2 regions of the Pseudomonas cerasi genome follow, and region 2 is predicted to be linked to the other one. Evidence: predicted binding sites of a transcription regulator. Region 2 holds the regulator's gene; the other holds the start of a gene.
What was found. Region 2 encodes sigma-54, which starts transcription at its own class of promoters, with help from an activator protein. Its sites were predicted from a motif close to ANTGGCATNNANNTTGCTNT; they were not measured.
Positions count from the first base shown of each region.

Region 1: the regulator sigma-54 is predicted to act here: its motif matches at 1,310-1,329, upstream of flgB (flagellar basal body rod protein FlgB).

Region 1 is NZ_JAQJVM010000002.1:293,675-297,398, reverse strand. Features, by position in the region: gene cynS (cyanase) at 1-230, shown strand, start outside; gene PI739_RS10445 (nuclear transport factor 2 family protein) at 241-714, shown strand; gene flgB (flagellar basal body rod protein FlgB) at 1,374-1,781, shown strand; gene flgC (flagellar basal body rod protein FlgC) at 1,785-2,225, shown strand; gene flgD (flagellar hook assembly protein FlgD) at 2,241-2,930, shown strand; gene flgE (flagellar hook protein FlgE) at 2,956-3,724, shown strand, end outside.
Region 2 is NZ_JAQJVM010000002.1:1,083,454-1,087,177, reverse strand. Features, by position in the region: gene rapZ (RNase adapter RapZ) at 1-307, opposite strand, end outside; gene ptsN (PTS IIA-like nitrogen regulatory protein PtsN) at 310-774, opposite strand; gene hpf (ribosome hibernation-promoting factor, HPF/YfiA family) at 785-1,093, opposite strand; gene PI739_RS13975 (RNA polymerase factor sigma-54) at 1,169-2,662, opposite strand; gene lptB (LPS export ABC transporter ATP-binding protein) at 2,846-3,571, opposite strand; gene lptA (lipopolysaccharide transport periplasmic protein LptA) at 3,572-3,724, opposite strand, start outside.

The sequences.
Region 1 (3,724 bases), 790 kb from region 2:
TGCGCGGCAATGTCGAAGACGTCTCCAGTGACCCGACGATCTATCGCTTCCACGAAATGGTTCAGGTCTATGGCACGACGCTGAAGGCATTGGTGCATGAGCAGTTCGGCGACGGCATCATCAGCGCAATCAACTTCAAGCTCGACATCAAGAAAGTCGACGATCCGGAAGGGGGCGAGCGAGCCGTGATCACCCTCGATGGAAAATTTCTGCCCTACAAACCGTTCTGAGGACGCTGGTATGAGTGATAAAGGAAGACCGCCATTTCCACCCTTTACCCTGGAGACGGCTGTCCAGAAAGTCCGTGGCGCCGAGGATGGCTGGAACTCTCGCGATGCGGCTAAAGTTGCGCTGGCCTACACCGAAGACACCTACTGGCGTAACCGCAGCGAGTTCATCAATGGTCGTGCAGAGGCTCAGGCCTTTCTGGAGCGCAAGTGGCGCAAGGAACTGGACTACCGGCTGATCAAGGAGCTCTGGGCATTCACGGATAACCGCATCGCGGTGCGCTATGCCTACGAATGGCATGACGACTCCGGCAACTGGTTCCGTTCGTATGGCAACGAAAACTGGGAGTTCGCTGCAAACGGCCTCATGCAACGGCGCTTTGCCTGCATCAACGATTTGCCGATCGCCGAGTCCGAGCGCAAATACCATTGGCCATTGGGGCGCCGACCGGATGATCACCCGGGTTTGAGTGAGCTGGGTCTCTGATTGAAAGCGTTGTCCGGGCGGAAATGATCGAAAACCGCCCGGACTTTCATTCGGTGGAGGGTGCGTCGGTAGCTGATGCACTGTCGCCAAATAAGCTTTGATCTCTAGCCATGCCTGCGAAAGGATTCTCTCTACCGCCGTTCACAAATTGAGTTGCTTTTTTCGCGCGTGCCAGCAGTTCGGGATCAGTCGTGTCAGGCACCTCGGCATCATTTTTAGCCTTGTTGACGTCGTAGCTTCGGCCAACCTGAGTCCTGCGCTTTGTTTGAGGTGGCAGAAGGGGCACGGGGGGTGTGTGAGGTGGCGGGGGGCGCCACGGCTTTCGCGGTGTTAATGACCGGGTTGTTGTGAGTGCCTATTGAGTCGACCAAGATGAAGCTCCTTTCCAATTCCCAATCCTTGTGCGCTTGAGTGTATCGGTCATCACCACAATCCTGTAGTGCAGATACGAGATTCGCCAACGCTGCCCCCATACTGGCAAAAAAACGGCACCCACCTTGCCGCTTTGCCCCTCCACAGCGGAAATGCCTTGCCGCTTTTCTGGCATTGCCGCCTCACCGCTGCCTACGGCCCCCGCAATCATTGGCTTTTACAACATGGCACGCCGATTGCTTTGTCAGTAGCAACAGAATCAGGTCAACCGGCAAAGGTTTCCCGAAATGAGCATCAGCTTCGATAAAGCGCTAGGCATACATGAAAAGGCTCTGAACTTCCGGGCTCAGCGTGCAGAGGTGTTGGCCAACAACATCTCCAACGCCGACACCCCGAACTTCAAGGCTCGCGATCTGGACTTCTCGTCGGTGCTGGCTGCCGAAAACGACAAGGTCCAGAACGGTCACTTCGCGCTGAACAAGACCAACAGCCGTCATATCGAAGCCGAGGGCATGGGCAATGACGACGGTACGCTGATGTATCGCACGCCGTCGCAGCCTTCGCTGGACCAGAACACCGTTGATTCCCAGGTCGAGCAGGCCAGCTACACCGAGAACGCCATGGGCTTCCAGGCCAGCTTCACATTGCTCAACAGCAAGTTCAAGGGGCTGGTTGCAGCCCTTCGCGGAGAATAACTCATGTCACTAGCCAATGTGTTCAACATTGCCGGTAGCGCCATGAGTGCCCAGACCACGCGTCTGAACACCACGGCCAGTAACATCGCCAACGCCGAGACCGTGTCTTCGAGCATGGACCAGACCTACCGCGCCCGTCACCCGGTGTTCGCCACCGTGATGCAGGGTCAGCAGTCCACAGGTGGTTCGTTGTTCCAGGACCAAGGCGAAGCCGGGCAGGGCGTTCAGGTCAACGGCATCATCGAAGACAGCTCGAACCTGGAAGCACGTTACGAGCCCAATCATCCTTCCGCTGACAAGGACGGGTATGTCTATTACCCCAACGTCAATGTCGTGGAAGAAATGGCCGACATGATTTCTGCCAGCCGGTCTTTCCAGACCAACGCAGAAATCATGAACACCGCTAAATCCATGATGCAGAAGGTTCTGACCCTCGGTCAGTGATAGAAGGCGAAAGTTATGGCCGTTGATAACACCTCAGCAACCAGCGTCTCATCGACATTCCTGAATACGCTGCAGAACCCGACACCGACCAAGACGGACTCTACCGGTACGTTGGGCAAGGATTCGTTTCTGCAACTGCTGGTCACGCAGATGAAGAACCAGAATCCTCTGGACCCGCAGGACAACACGCAGTTCGTGGCGCAACTGGCGCAGTTCAGCAGCCTTGAAAGCATGCAGAACCTGACGTCGACGGTGGATACGATCGCCAGCAGCTACAAGTCGTCGCAGGCCTTGCAGGCCTCGTCACTGGTCGGTCGCTCGGTGATCATTGATGCGAGCAGTACTTCGGTCGATACCACCAAAGGCCTGACCGGTTCGATCGTGGTGCCGGGCGAAAGCTCGCTGACGACCGTCAAGGTGTACGACGCGCAATCGAATCTGGTCGACAGTGTCGACCTGGGCACGCAAAAAGCCGGTACCACCAGCTTTGCCTGGGACGGTACGGACTCAAGCGGTACCCAGCTGCCATCGGGCACTTACAGCTTCAAGGCTGAAGGCTCGGTGGAAGGCAAGAACACGCAGTTTTCAACTTACCTGCCCGCCACGGTCAACAGTGTCACGCTGGGTGTCAATGGCGCAGAAACAACGCTTAACCTGGCCAGCGGCAGTGTCGCCCTGTCCAAAGTTCAAACTATCGGATTGTAGAGCCGCTACGGCGCAGGAGTGAAACATGTCTTTCAATATCGGCCTTAGTGGGCTCTATGCTGCAAACAAAAGTCTCGACGTTACCGGCAACAACATTGCCAACGTCGCGACAACCGGTTTCAAATCGTCACGTGCCGAGTTCGCTGATCAATATGCTCAGTCGATTCGCGGTACTTCCGGCAATACCAGCGTCGGCAGTGGCGTGACTACCGCTGCGGTTTCCCAGCAGTTCTCCCAGGGCAGTCTGACCACCGGAACAGCCAACAGTCTGGACCTTGCCATCAATGGCGACGGGTTCTTCATGCTCAGCAATAACGGTGAGAAGCTGTATACCCGTGCCGGTGCATTCCACACCGACAAGGAAGGCTATGTCGTCAACAGCAGCAACATGAAGCTGCAGGGTTACAACGTTGACGCCAATGGCTCAGTGGTGACTGGCGCGCTCAGCGATCTGCGTGTGAACGCGTCCAACCTGGAGCCCAAGGCGACGACCACAATCACCAACTCCGCCAACCTGAACTCGACAACCGCGCTGCCGACCGTTTCGACGTTCGATGCCACCGACACCAATAGCTACAACGTCAAGTACAGCACCCCGACTTATGACACTCAGGGTAATGCGCATACCCTGGATCAGTATTTCGTCAAGACCGGCACCAATACCTGGTCGATGTATTCCCTGATGGACGGGCGCAGCATTTCCGATCCGACGTCCACCACGCCGGACAAGAATAACCTGACATTCGACTCCTCGGGCAATCTGGTGACCACTGCCGGCGGCTCTGTTCCTACCG
Region 2 (3,724 bases):
CCGAGAAGCGCTTGAGCAGTGTGGCTTCGTCTGCATCCAGGTAGAGCACGTCGCACTGAATATTGCGCGCGCGGACTTCATTCAGCATCTGCGGAAAACGGGTCAGATGGCTGGGCAGGTTGCGCGCATCTATCGAAACCGCCAGCAGCGGTTCGGCGAGTTCGGTGTTGATCAGCGCGCGTTCCGCCAGCTCCGGCAACAGACCTGCCGGCAGGTTATCGACACAGTAAAAACCGTTGTCTTCCAGCACATCGAGCGCCGTACTCTTGCCTGAGCCGGAGCGACCGCTGACGATGATCATGCGCATGGTCAGTTTCCGTTCTGCACGTCCAGCACCACTTGATAAAGCGCCTGAGCGCTTTCGGCACTGCGCAGGCGCTTACGCACATCTTTGTCGTCGAGCATGCTGGCGATCTGGCGCAGCAGCTCCAGGTGCTCATCGGTAGCGGCTTGCGGGACCAGCAGGACGAACAGCAGGTCAACCGGCGCGCCATCGATGGCGTCGAAATCCACGGGTGTAGCGAGGTGAATGACTGCACTGACAGGCTCGCTGCAGTCAGCAAGGCGGCAGTGGGGAATGGCAATACCGTTGCCAAAACCGGTCGAGCCCAGTTTTTCCCGGGCAACGAGGCTTGCGAATACTGTATCCGAGACCATGCCCGGCACTTCACGGCCGATCAGGTTGGCAATTTCTTCGAGTACACGCTTTTTGCTGCCACCCGGCACGTTCACGAGGGAGCGGCCGGGGGTCAGGATATTTTCGATTCGGATCATTAAATGGGCGTTAGCGAGCGGCCGCACCTTTGAGGATGCTTTGCTGCTTTTCCTTATGCTTGAGCAATTGTCGGTCTAGCTTGTCAGTGAGCAGGTCGATGGCAGCGTACATGTCATCATGTTCAGCATTGGCAACGACCTCTCCACCATGGATGTGCAACGTGGCTTCGATCTTTTGCTTGAGCTTTTCGACCGTCATCGTGACCTGCACGTTGGTAATCTTGTCAAAATGCCCTTCGAGCTTCTTGAGCTTGAGCTCAACGTATTCACGAAGGGGTTTGGTCACTTCCAGTTGGTGTCCACTGATGTTGACTTGCATACAGCTTTCTCCTTTGCCAGTGCATAAAGAGGCAGGCATGGCGCCTGCCACTGGGACGCTGTGGCTCGGCCTGCATCACATCAGTCGCTTACGCTCACTGGAAGGGGCGATCCCGAGAGACTCACGGTACTTGGCGACTGTGCGACGGGCTACTTGAATGCCTTGTGCCTCCAGTAAACCAGCGATCTTACTATCACTCAACGGCTTTTTCTGATTTTCCGCCGCAACCAGTTTTTTGATGATTGCGCGAATTGCCGTGGACGAGCATTCTCCGCCCTCGGAGGTGCTCACATGGCTTGAGAAGAAGTATTTCAGCTCGTAAATGCCACGTGGGGTGTGCATGAATTTCTGCGTGGTCACCCGCGAGATAGTCGATTCGTGCATGCCAACTGCCTCGGCAATGTCGTGCAGGACGAGCGGCTTCATGGCCTCGTCGCCGTACTCGAGGAAACCGCGCTGGTGTTCGACGATCTGCGTGGCGACCTTCATCAGTGTTTCGTTGCGGCTTTGCAGGCTTTTAATGAACCAGCGCGCTTCCTGCAACTGATTGCGCATGAAGGTGTTGTCTGCGCTGGTGTCAGCGCGCCGCACGAAGCCCGCGTATTGCGGATTGACCCGCAGGCGTGGCACCGACTCCTGATTGAGTTCGACCAGCCAGCGTTCGTTGTCCTTGCGCACGATCACGTCCGGAATGACGTATTCGGCTTCGGTGGATTCGATCTGCGAGCCTGGACGCGGGTTGAGGCTTTGCACCAGCTCGATGACCTGGCGCAGCTCGTCTTCCTTGAGCTTCATGCGCCGCATCAGCTGGCCGTAGTCGCGGCTTCCGAGCAGATCGATGTAGTCGCTGACCAGGCGCTGTGCTTCTGTCAGCCACGGCGTTTTCGCTGGCAGCTGGCGCAGTTGCAGCAGCAGGCATTCGCTCAGATTGCGAGCACCGATGCCGGCAGGTTCGAACTGCTGGATGCGATGCAGTACGGCTTCGATCTCGTCGAGCTCGATGTCCAGCTCAGGGTCGAACGACTCGAGAATCTCATCGAGCGTCTCGTCGAGGTAGCCCTGATTGTTGATGCAGTCGATCAGCGTGACCGCCACCAGACGGTCCTTGTCGGACATCGGCGCAACATTCAACTGCCACAGCAGGTGGCTTTGCAGGCTTTCACCGGCGGAGGTGCGTGTGGTGAAGTCCCACTCGTCGTCATCGTTGCTTGGCAGGCTGCTGGCGCTGGTCTGGTAGATGTCTTCCCATGCGGTATCGACGGGCAGCTCGTTGGGAATGCGCTCGTTCCATTCACCGTCTTCAAGATTGTCCACGGTAGGCGCGGATTCCTGATAGGTCGGTTCCTGAACGTCGGGGTTGGGCTTTTGTTCGATGTTGTCGGCAAGCGGGTCGGAGTTGTCGAAGTCGTCGCCTTCTTCCTGCCGCTCCAGCATAGGATTTGACTCCAGCGCTTCCTGGATCTCCTGCTGAAGATCCAGAGTTGAAAGCTGAAGTAAGCGGATTGCCTGTTGCAGCTGCGGTGTCATCGTCAGCTGCTGGCCCATTCTCAAGACTAGCGATGGTTTCATGGCAGGGGCTAAACACCTTATTCGCCGGCGCGCATGCGCCATCTACTACAGGCGCCGTGGCGCCAAATTAAGCAAATTATATGCCTGAAACCTGTGCATTTGCCTAGAGTGATATGACAAATAAAATGTTGTCAATACACTGCGTAGGCATCAATCGGCTGCGAAGCGCAAAGGGGCAGACGATTAAAGGCGGAACTCGTGGCCGAGGTAGACCTCTTTCACCAGCTGGTTCGCCAGAATGGTCTCGGAGTCGCCTTCCGCAATCAGCTGTCCATCGTTAACGATGTAGGCCGTTTCGCAGATATCCAGTGTTTCCCGGACGTTGTGGTCGGTGATCAGCACACCGATACCCTTGGCCTTGAGATGGTGAATGATCTGCTTGATGTCGCCTACCGAAATAGGGTCGACACCTGCGAATGGTTCATCCAGCAGGATGAATTTCGGCGCGGTGGCCAGGGCTCGGGCGATTTCCACACGGCGACGTTCACCACCCGACAGGCTCATGCCCAGGTTGTCGCGGATATGGGTGATGTGGAACTCCTGCAGAAGGCTTTCCAGTTCCTTGCGACGTGCACCGGCGTCGAGCTCCTTGCGGGTCTCGAGAATCGCCATGATGTTGTCGGACACCGAGAGCTTGCGGAAGATCGAGGCTTCCTGTGGCAGGTAGCCGATACCCGCGCGGGCGCGACCGTGCATGGGTTGATGGCTGACATCCAGATCGTCAATCAGCACACGACCCTGATCAGCCTGGACCAGACCCACGATCATGTAGAAGCAGGTGGTCTTGCCGGCGCCGTTCGGGCCCAGCAGGCCGACGATCTGGCCGCTGTCGATGGAGATGCTCACATCGCGCACGACCTGCCGGCTTTTGTAGCTTTTAGCCAGATGCTGGGCTTTGAGCGTCGCCATTTACTGGGCCTTCTGAGGTTGATCGGTTTTCTTTTTCGGCTGGATGACCATGTCGATACGCGGACGTGGTGTGGTCACCTTGGCGCCGCCATTGGCCCGACCGGCGCTGACGACCTGTCTGACCGTGTCGTAGACGATTTTCTCGCCTTCCGA